2 regions of the Stenotrophomonas sp. YJH_SMC_19 genome follow, and region 2 is predicted to be linked to the other one. Evidence: riboswitches for the same ligand, from Rfam matches in the RefSeq annotation. Region 2 holds a riboswitch; the other holds the start of a gene.
The links. A riboswitch is a leader RNA that binds a small molecule or an ion and turns the genes downstream of it on or off. The one in region 2 is predicted to bind thiamine pyrophosphate.
Positions count from the first base shown of each region.

Region 1: linked by a shared signal. The riboswitch ahead of AC5P5R_RS16450 (TonB-dependent receptor) and the one ahead of thiC (phosphomethylpyrimidine synthase ThiC) in region 2 are both predicted to bind thiamine pyrophosphate.

Region 1 covers NZ_JCAFRI010000017.1:53,664-59,278, forward strand. The annotation lists gene AC5P5R_RS16440 (hypothetical protein) at 1-308, shown strand, start outside; gene pnuC (nicotinamide riboside transporter PnuC) at 413-982, opposite strand; gene AC5P5R_RS16450 (TonB-dependent receptor) at 991-3,180, opposite strand; TPP riboswitch at 3,251-3,346, opposite strand; gene AC5P5R_RS16455 (phosphotransferase enzyme family protein) at 3,470-4,594, opposite strand; gene AC5P5R_RS16460 (glycine zipper 2TM domain-containing protein) at 4,720-5,127, opposite strand; gene AC5P5R_RS16465 (peptidoglycan-binding protein) at 5,373-5,615, opposite strand, start outside.
Region 2 covers NZ_JCAFRI010000005.1:70,331-75,945, reverse strand. The annotation lists gene ggt (gamma-glutamyltransferase) at 1-1,138, shown strand, start outside; gene AC5P5R_RS07885 (BCCT family transporter) at 1,703-3,280, opposite strand; TPP riboswitch at 3,501-3,601, shown strand; gene thiC (phosphomethylpyrimidine synthase ThiC) at 3,684-5,528, shown strand.

The DNA.
Region 1 (5,615 bases), on a different contig from region 2:
CACACTGGATGGCCTATGCCGCCGCCGTGGGGGGGCAGCTGCAGCAGCGCCTGCAGCAGGAGCAGGACCCGCAGGCGCAGCGCGTGCTGGAATGGCTGCAGGCACATCCGGACGCACCGACGCCGCTACCGGTGAGCGTGTGGATCGCGGCGGATGGCCGCATCTCGAAGCTGGAATTCGACAGCCTGGGTGATGCCCAGGTCGATGCTGACCTGCGTGCGACGCTGCAGGCCGCACCGTTGCAGGCGGCTCCGCCAGCCGACATGCGCCAGCCGCTGCGGCTGGGCCTGGTGCTGGAGCCGAAGTAGATCCACGCCATGCGTGGATGTTCTGGGTAGATGCCGACCTTGGTCGGCACGCACGCCAACCAAGGTTGGCGACTACCAGTGGCCCAGCCACGCATGGCGTGGCTCTACTGCGTTGCCACCTGTGGCTCGCGAGCGGCGGCGCTCCATGCGCGCAGGCCGAACACGGCCAGGCCGAGGAAGAACACGTACAGCGCGGCGGTCACGTGCAGCGACTTGAACAGGTACGCACCCACATAGACCACGTCCACTGCGATCCACACCCACCAGCAGGCCACGTGGCGGCGGGCCTGCCACCATTGCCCGACCAGGCTCAGACCGGTCAGCAGCGCATCCAACCACGGCAGGGCAGCGTCGGTGAAGCTGTGCATGGCTGCACCCAGCACCACGCCACCGCACAGGCCGATGGCCAGGTCGCGCAGCAGCATGCCGCGTGCCAGCGGCACGATGCGGATGCTGCCTTCATCGGCGGCATGCTGCCGCCAGTTGAGCCAGCCATAGACCAGGAAACCACCGAAGGCGATCTGCAGCAGGGTGTCCGAGTACAGCTTGGCCTCGGCGAACACCAGGCCATACAGCGCCACCGACAGCAGGCCCACCGGCCACGCCGCCAGCCGGCGCCGGGCCATCAGCCAGACGCCGAGGATGCTGCACAGTGCGGCGGTCCACTCGAGCATCACGCCGCTCACAGCGCGAACGTCACCGACAGGCGGGCCTGTCGCGGTGCGCCGGGGAACAGGTAGTAGTCACCGCCGCTGCTGCCGGTATCGCGCCAGTAGAAGCGGTTGAACACGTTGTCCACCGACAGGTTCCAGGTCACTGCGCGCTCACGCAGGCGATGCTGGAAACGCAGGCCAGCGTCGAACACTGAATAGTCGGGTGCGCGCACGCCACCGTCGGCGCGGGCCACGTTGGCACTGGCATAGCGCCAGCCGCCGGTCACGTCCAGGCCCTGCACGAACGGCAGCGCGTAGGCTACGTGCACGCTGGCGCGCACCTTCGGCACGTTCACCAGCTGATGGCCTTCATAGGCCGGGGTACCGGTGTCGCGCGCGCGCGCCTGCAGCACGCTGGCGCTGGCCACGATCTGCAGCGCGTCGGTCAGCTGGCCGTTGGCGGTCAGCTCCAGGCCGGTGTGGGTTTGGGTGCCTTCCTCGACGAAGGTGTAGCCGACGTCGCTGTTGTCGGGCTTGGCGTACTGGTACGGCTGCGAAATGCGGAACACCGCCGCGCCCAGGGTCAGCGCCTCGACCGGCACGTACTTCACGCCCACTTCCAGCTGCCGCGACTGCACCGACGGCAGGAAGGTGTCGGCGTTGCTGGTCCAGAACGGCGCTTCCTGGCCCAGCGAAATGCCGCGCACGTAGCTGGCATAGGCGTTGAGCTGGTCGGTGGCCTTCCACACCACCGCAGTCTGCGGCAGGAAGCGCGACAGGCGGCTGTGCCGCTGCGGGGTGCCACGCTTGTCGTAGGCACGCTCGTCCAGGCGCACGAAGCGGCCACCGGCCAGCCACTGCCAGTCATCGCCGAAGCTGATCCGGTCCAGCGCGAAGAACGCGGTCTGGCGGCTGTCCAGGCGACGTGCGGACGGGCCCGGCATCTTCGGCGACGGCGCGAACACCGGCACCGGTGCTTCGTGGATGTTGCTGGTGCCGACGTACTCGTTGACGCTCGGGCGCTTGTCCACGGTGCGGCGGAAGTAGTCGGCACCGACGGTCAGCTCATGGCCGACGCTGCCGGTCTCGAAGCGGCCACGCAGCTCGGCACGGGCCTGCTGGTTGCGGCGGGTGTCATCCGGGCTGCGGTAGTCGTAGACGTCGTAGTCGCCATTGGGCGCGAAGTAGTTGCCCGGCACGCTGCCATCGGCGCACTGCACGGCGTAGTAGCAGCCATAGGCGAAGGCGACGTTGTCATCGATGACCGAGCGGCTGTGGCCGACCGAAACGCGCGACTGCCAGGCCTCGTTGAAGTCGTAGGTATGCAGCGCGGTGATGTTGGTGCTGGCGATGTCCACCGGGCGCTGCCACGGCTGGTAGCCGAGCAGGTGCTCGCGGTCGATGCCACGCGGCAGGTCGCGTGCGCCCAGCAGCTGGTAGCCGGACACCGAACGCTGCGAGCTGGTCTGGTAGTTGGCATCCACTTCCAGCTTGCCGCGCTCGCCGATCAGCCAGTCGGCGGCCAGCGAGTAGAAGTTACGGCGGCCATCGGCGTGCTCGACGTAGGAATTGCTGGAATCCCAGGCGGCATTCAGGCGCAGGCCGAAACGCGGGGTGATCCAGTGGCCGACATCGACGGCGACGTAGCGCGAGCCTTCCGAATCGGTACCGAGCGTGGCGGTGCGCACTTCGGCCGGGCGCTTGCCGATGTAGTTGATGATGCCGCCCGGCGCCATCACGCCTGCGGCCAGGCCGGCTTCACCCTTGAGGATCTCCACCGACTGCACGTTCTCCAGCGCCAGGCGCTGTTCGCCGGCGATGGACAGGCCGTTGAAGCGGTAGCCGGTGGCCGCGTCCAGCGCGAAGCCACGGATGGCGATGTTCTGGTAGTAACCCACCGGCGCATACGCATCACCCAGCGAGGCATCGTTGCTGGCCAGCTCGGACAGCGAACGCACCTGGCGGCGGTCGAGGTAATCGCGCTCGAGCACGTTCACCGAGGCCGGCGTGTCCTTCCAGCTGCCGCCACCGAAGGCGTTCACGCGTGAGGTATCGGCCTTCGGTTTGCCGGCCTGCACGCGTACCGCCGCCAGTTCGGTGGGCGAGCGCTCGGCGCCGGCGGCAGCCGCATCAGGGGACGCCTCGGCCTCGCTGGCGTGCAGCGGCAGCGCGGCGCAGAGGGCGAGGGAGAGCAGGGTGGGGCGCAGGCAGCGGTTCATTCGGTTCGTCTTCGGACAACAAGGGAGACGAAGCGACGGCGCGCAGGTGCACCGGCCCATGATGGGGGTGTGGCTGCGGCTCAAAGCTCCCTACGCCGGTGCAAACCGGATCAGGTTCCAAGGGACTCTCTCAGCCTGGCAGATCCAGGCACCCCCGCTTCAGGTGACCATTTCACTACAAATGGTACGGATTTGCGAGCCGACGTCCTTCAGGCTGCGGGGTCCAGGCTGCGGGGTCAGATCCCTTTCCGCAGGAAAGGGATCTGACCCCAATGGTGCGCCAACCGGGTCACGCCGCCGCGTGCAGCGCCTGCAGCAGTGCCTGTCCCGGCGCGCTGTGGAACCACGCCGGATGCCCCAGCATGAAGGGCTGCCACGCGACGTCGGCATTGGCGGTCGAGCCGGTGACGCCTTCGAAGTACTCCACTTCGGACAGTGCGAAGTCGAAATGAACCATCGGCAGCAGGTCGGCCAGCAGGTGCACGCGTGCCGCCGACAGCGGCAGCACCTGGCGATAGCCGTCGAGCAGGGCCAGCGCGATATCGATGCGCACCGTCTCCATGCCGCGCTCCAGTTCCAGCCACGCCACCGCGTTGCGCTCGATCGCCGTGGCGAGGTCGAACAGCGCACTGGTGGGCGAGGCCAGGCCAAAATCCAGCACGGTACTGATCTGCCCATCGCGCCACAGCAGGTTGGAAACGTGCCAGTCGTTGTGCGCCCACAATCGTGGCTCATCGCGCAGGCGCTCGGCCAGGCCGGCATGCCACGGCAGCACGTCGCGCTGCAGCTGCGCTTCCCATGGAATGCGCGCGAGATAGCGGGCCAGCCCGGGACGCTCGTGCAGCCCTGCCTTGATGGCCGCGATCGGATCGTCGGCACGGATCAGATCGTCGCGCGCGACCAGCACATGGGTGCTGCGTTGGGGCGCGTGGTAGCTGGCGGCGGCCCGGTGCAGCTGCGCGAGTGTGCGCCCGGCTTCGCGGGCCTGCGCGACATCGGTCAGCAGCGACCACGACACGGCGTCGCGGTACAGGTCCTCGCCGACGCCGATCGCATGCAGCTCGAACGTCCATTCGCCATGTTCGGCCGCAGTGTGGCCATCGGCCGCTGGCAGCACCTGCACCACCGGTACGCCCGCTGCGGCGAGATGGGCGATGAAGTGGTGCTCTTCTTCCAGGCAGGCCGCACTGCGCACGCTGTGGTGATGGCGCTTGACGAACACCGCGCCGTTCGCGCCGTTGACGATGGCGGCAGCCGACAGCGGCCGCGGGCTGTGCCAGCGCGGTTCGCTGCCGATGTGCAGCTGCGGGTAGCGCTGGCGCAGCCACGCGATGTCCGCCGCGCTGATCGGTGGCCAGTCGGCAGCGACCTCGTCGTTGTTGAGGCCCTGCACGCGGTGGGAGGAAGAAGTCATGCCGCAGCCCCAGTGGGGAAAGTCACATCCAAGGCTGCGCATTCAACGCCATGCACGCGGCCAACGCAAACGGGCGGGTCATCGACCCGCCCGTCCGTGCATCGGCATGGAAGATGCCGCGCTGCTTACCAGCCGCGATGGCGACCGCGGTCGTGGTAGTAGCGGTTGTCGTAGTAGCGCTCGCGTTGCCAGCGACGGTCATCACCGCGGTCGTAGTAGCCGCTGCGGTAGTAGCCACGGTCGTAACGGCGATCGTAGCGGTCGTCGTAACGGTGATTGTCGTAGTAACGGCGGTCGCGGCGGTCGGAGGTGGTCAGGTTGCCGATCGCGCCGCCGGCCACGGCGCCGCCGACGGTGGCAGCCGGATCACCGTTGGAGAGCAGGTTGCCGGCCACGCCACCGACCACGGCGCCGACCAGGGTGCGCTTGTCCTTCCTCGACATCGCGCTGGCATCGCTGACCACGGCGATACCGGCCACCAGTGCCAGGGCCATCGCCAGACCACGGAAGCTGAGTGTGGAAGTACTGAGCATGTTCGTTCTCCTGTGAGGTGCATGCCACGCTGGGCAGGGAGGGCGCGGGCGCCCCGGCTGCCGTGGAGACCACGCTGGCGTTCCAACATTGCCGGAACATTGCCTGGTCCACCGTGCGGCTTGCGCATTCATCTAGCGGCAGGCGGCATGAAGCAAGGCTGAAAGCGGCCTCGGCCGCTCAGCTGGCAGAAAGGGAAAAGGCCACGCGGACGTGGCCCTCCCTTCTCTGCCAAGGCGTTGCGGGCTTAGACGCCCATCGCCTTCTGTGCCTGCCGGGCCTGCTCCTGCTGGGCGTCCTGCTGCTGGTGCAGCACGTTAGGCGCGCCCTGCACGGCACCGCTGCTGAGCGCGATGCTCTGCTCGCTGGCGGCTCGGGCCTCCACCGCCACGCGGCTGGCCGCCGGGTCACCGATCGTGCCCTGCACGGCAAACAGGCGTTCACCGTTCGGGCTGGGCACCACCGTGTCGATGCGCTGCAGGCCGGCGGC
Region 2 (5,615 bases):
CCCGGGCTTCAAGGAGCAGTTCACGATCAACGGCCACGCCCCGCGCAAGGGCGAGATGTGGAAGAACGCGAACCTGGCCAGCACCCTGCAGAAGATCGCCGACGGTGGCCGCGACGCCTTCTACAAGGGCGAGATCGCCCACACCATCGGTGACTACTTCAAGGCCAACGGTGGCTACCTGAGCTACCAGGACATGGCTGACCATCATGGCGAGTGGGTCGAACCGGTCAGCAGCAACTACCGTGGCTACGACGTGTGGGAACTGCCACCGAACAGCCAGGGTATCGCCGCACTGCAGATCCTCAACGTGCTGGAAGGCTACGACTTCTCGAAGATCCCGTTCGGTTCACCGGAACACGTGCACCTGTTTGTCGAAGCGAAGAAGCTGGCCTTTGCCGACCGTGCGCGTTTCTACGCCGACATGGCGTTCCAGCCGGCGCCGGTGCAGAAGCTCATCTCCAAGGAGTACGCCGCGCAGCGTCGTGCGCTGATCTCGATGGACAAGGCGTTGAAGGAAGTGCAGCCGGGCACGCCGAAGCAGCTGGAGGAGGGCGACACGATCTACATGACCGTGGCCGACGCCGACGGCATGATGGTTTCGCTGATCCAGTCCAACTACCGTGGCATGGGCAGCGGCATGGCACCGCCCGGTCTGGGTTTCATCCTGCAGGACCGTGGCGAGATGTTCGTGCTGCAGAAGAACCATCCCAACGGCTACGCGCCGGGCAAGCGTCCATTCCAGACCATCATTCCGGGGTTCATCACCAAGGGCGGCAAGCCGTATGCCAGCTTCGGCGTGATGGGCGGCGCGATGCAGCCGCAGGGCCATGCGCAGATCGTGATGAACCTGGTGGATTTCGGGATGAACCTGCAGGAAGCCGGCGATGCGCCGCGCATCCAGCATGAAGGTTCCACCGAGCCGACCGGCCAGGCCACGGCGATGACCGACGGCGGCGAAGTGAATCTGGAGACCGGCTTCCCCTACGAGACGGTGCGTACGCTGATGCGCAAGGGGCATCGCATCGTGTTCGCCGATGGGCCTTATGGCGGGTACCAGGCGATCATGCGCGATCCCGAGAGCGGGGTTTATTACGGAGCTTCGGAGAGTCGCAAGGATGGGCAGGCGGCGGGGTACTGAGTTTCCCGGCCAACGGGCTGAGCCCCCTCTGCGGTGGTGGCAGTGATACGGGGCTTGGCCGGGCGGGTGGATTGTCTGGGGGCCGCTGCAAGTACGTCCATGTAAGCTCGGTCGCCGCATCCATGCGGCTCACGCCCCCAGCCAACCCACCCGCCCGGCCACGGACAGTTTCCGTGGCCGTCACCGCAGGAAAAGAAAAGGAAGAGCAAGAGCAAGAGCAAAGGCAACGGCAACGGCAACGGCAACAGCCGCGCGCTGTGGGTTGGGGTCGGATCCGTTTTCCGAAGGAAAACGGATCCGACCCCTTCTTGTTTTCCGATACACCTCTTCCACGCATGGCGTGGAAAACCAACCGTCACCGGGAAATTGTCGGAAGCGGGGAGGGGGCCGATGGCGGGACCGTCCACGGCATGGATGCCGTGGCCGAGCCTACAGGGACGTACTTGCGGCGTGTCCCGCCATCGGCCCCCTCCCCGCCAAACCAGCAGAAATCCAGAGCCGCTTTTGAAGTTGTTGTTGCCGTTGCTTGAAAAAAGCGGTGCAGCCGCAGGCTGCAAAACACCCTCAATCCTGATCGTGCGCGCGCGCTGCCTCGGCCTGCGTCTCCTCCTGCGCCGCCATCTCGCGTGCAATCCACGCATCGATCATGTGCCGCTGGCGCTGCGCCTGCCGCCGCTCCCGCGTGTACTCCTGGTCCAGCACCCGGTACAGCGACACCATCACCAGCACCATCAGCAGCGCGAATGGCAATGCCGCGATCGTGATCATGCCCTGCAGCGCGTCCAGGCCTCCGGCCAGCAGCAACGCCGCTGCAATCAGTGCCACCGCAATGCCCCAGGCCAGCTTGCGCTTCAACGGTGGGTCGCCAGCCTCGTCGGTGGACATGCTGGCCAGCACCAGGACCGCCGAATCGGCCGAGGTCACGAAGAAGATCATCAGCAGCACCAGCGCGATGCACGACAGCAACAACGGTAGCGGCATGCTGTCGAACAGTGTGAACAACACCGTCTCGTAGCCATTGCCAAGCGCCTGCACCAGATCGGCGTGGCCGAAGATCTGTGCCCACAACGCAGTGCCGCCGAACACCGCGAACCAGAAGAAGCCCAGCAGCGTCGGTGCGAGCACGACGCCGATCACGAACTCGCGCACGCTGCGGCCGCGCGAGATGCGCGCGATGAACGATCCCACGAACGGCGCCCACGAGATCCACCAGGCCCAGTAGAAGATCGTCCAGTCCGCCACCCAGGTGCTGCCGGAGAACGGTGACATGCGCAGGCTCATCGTCACCAGCTGGTTGAGGTAGGAGCCCAGCGTGGTGGTGAACGTATCGAAGATGAAGCCGGTCGGCCCCAGCACCAGCAGGATGGCTGCCAGCAGGGCAGCCAACGCCAGGTTGAAGTTGGACAGCCACTTCACACCTCGCTCCACGCCACTGGCGGTGGAGGCCATGTACAACACGAAGGCGACGGCAATGATGGTCATCTGCACGGCGACGGTAGCCTGCACGCTGAAGACGCGTTCGATACCGGCAGCAATCTGGATGGTGCCGAAGCCGAGCGTGGTGGCGACACCGATCGCGGTGGCAACTACGGCGGCGATGTTGACCACCCGACCGATCCAGCCGCGATGGTGGCGGCCGATGATCGGCTGCAGCATGTCGCTGACCAGGCCGCGTCCATTGCGGTTGAACTGGAACCAGGCCATCGCCTGACCGATCAGTGCGTAGATCGCCCACGGGTGCAGGCCCCAGTGGAAGAACGCATAGCGCATCGATGCGCGCGCCGCATCCAGGCTTTGCGGCGCCAGGCCTTCCGGCGGCTTGCTGAAATGCGAGATGGGCTCGGCCGCACCCCAGAACACCAGGCCGATGCCCATGCCGGCGGCGAACAGCATCGACATCCAGCTGGCACGCGAGAACTCGGGTTCGGCGTCCTCGCCGCCGATGCGCAGATTGCCGAAGCGGCCGAACGCCAGGTACATCAGGAACACCAGCGCCAGGAACACCACCAGCAGGTACAGCCAGCCGACACTGCGGATGACTTCCGCCAGCATCGACTGGACCACGGTGTTGAAGGGGCCGGGGGCGATACCGGCGAGCAGCACCAGCAGCAGAACCAGTGCGATGGAAACGCGAAACACCATGAAGGAGCTTCTCCGATCAAGGGGGATTGAGGGGAGCGAGCAGAGCTTGCGGCGAAGGGCCGGCGGCATGCAGCACGGACCGGGCAGGGGCCGCGAAGGCGGCGGGGAACGCATCGATCTCAGCAACGCGATGGCGTGCACGTTACTGAACGCGACGTCATGGTTCCGTTAACGAATGGCGATCTGATCCCGGAGGCGGGCGGTCTATGCTCTAATGCGCACCAAGAAGCGGGGGTACCGGGCCATGTGGCCACGGTTGAGACAGTCCCTTGGAACCTGATCCGGCTCATACCGGCGTAGGGAAGCTTTGCAATGCAGCTGTGCCCGGACTCCGCCCAAGGACCGTCCGTGCGCGGGTGCCGTGCGCCGCCGCTTCGTCCCTGACCTTCCTGGACGATGCCCGATGAACGCACAGCTCTCCGCCCTGCAGCAACAGGCCCAGCAACTCTCCGCATCCGTGACCCGGCCCATTCCCGGCTCGCGCAAGATCCACGTGCCCGGTTCACGCCCGGATCTTCAGGTGCCGATGCGCGAGATCGCGCTGACCCGTACGCCGACGCTGTTCGGCGGCGAAGAGAATGCGCCGGTGACCGTTTACGACACGTCGGGCCCGTACACCGACCCGGAGGTGCGCATCGATCTGTCCGCCGGTTTGCCGGCACTGCGTCGCGGCTGGGTGGAAGAGCGCGGTGATACCGAGCAGCTTGAAGGACTGAGTTCTTCGTTCGGTCGCGATCGCGAGCATGACCCGAAGCTTGACGCGGTGCGTTTCCCCGCGCGCAGCCTGCCACGCCGCGCACGTGCCGGTGCCAACGTCACCCAGATGCATTACGCGCGCCGCGGCATCATCACGCCGGAAATGGAATTCGTCGCCATCCGCGAGAACCAGCGCCTGGACGCGATCCGGGATGCCAGCCTGCTGCAGCAGCACCCGGGCGAGGCCTTCGGCGCGTCGATCCAGAAGGTCATCACCCCTGAGTTCGTGCGCGACGAGATTGCACGTGGCCGCGCGGTGCTGCCCAACAACATCAACCATCCGGAAAGCGAGCCGATGATCATCGGGCGCAACTTCCTCACCAAGATCAACGCCAACATCGGCAACAGCGCCGTATCTTCCGGCATCGCCGAGGAAGTGGAAAAGCTGGTGTGGGCGATCCGCTGGGGCGGCGACACGGTGATGGATCTGTCCACCGGCAAGCACATCCATGAGACCCGTGAATGGATCATCCGCAACTCGCCGGTGGCCATTGGTACCGTGCCGATCTACCAGGCGCTGGAAAAGGTTGATGGTCGTGCCGAGGCGCTTACCTGGGAAATCTTCCGCGACACGCTGATCGAGCAGGCCGAGCAGGGCGTGGACTACTTCACCATCCACGCCGGCGTACTGCTGCGCTACGTGCCGCTCACCGCCAAGCGGGTGACCGGCATCGTCAGCCGCGGGGGCTCGATCATGGCCAAGTGGTGCCTGGCGCACCACAAGGAGAATTTCCTCTACACGCATTTCGAAGAGATCTGCGAAATCATGAAGGCCTACGACGTGACCTTCTCGCTGGGCGATGGCCTGCGCCCGGGTTGCATCGCCGATGCCAACGATGCAGCGCAGTTCGGCGAACTGGAAACGCTGGGTGAACTGACGAAGATCGCCTGGAAACACGATGTGCAGACCATGATCGAAGGCCCCGGCCACGTGCCGATGCAGCTGATCAAGGAAAACATGGACAAGCAGCTGCGCGAATGCGGCGAAGCGCCGTTCTACACGCTGGGCCCGCTGACGACCGACATCGCGCCGGGCTACGACCACATCACCAGTGCGATCGGCGCGGCGATGATCGGCTGGTTTGGCACGGCCATGCTCTGCTACGTGACGCCGAAGGAACACCTGGGCCTGCCCAACCGCCAGGACGTGCGCGACGGCATCATGGCTTACCGCATTGCCGCGCACGCGGCCGACCTGGCCAAGGGGCATCCGGGCGCACAGGTACGCGACAACGCGCTGAGCAAGGCGCGCTTCGAGTTCCGCTGGGAGGACCAGTTCCACCTGGGCCTGGATCCGGAAAAGGCCAAGGAATTCCACGACGAGACGCTGCCGAAGGACGCGCACAAGCTGGCCCACTTCTGCTCGATGTGCGGACCGCACTTCTGTTCGATGAAGATCACCCAGGACGTGCGCGACTACGCCGAGGCCGGCATGAAGGAGAAGTCGCAGGAGTTCCGTGCTGGCGGGGCCGAGGTCTACCGCCAGGGGTGACGGGTAACGGGTAGTGCCGGCCGCCGGCCGGCATTCCGTCGTGCACGGGACCGGGGAGAGTGCTGGCCAATGGCCGGCACTACCGTT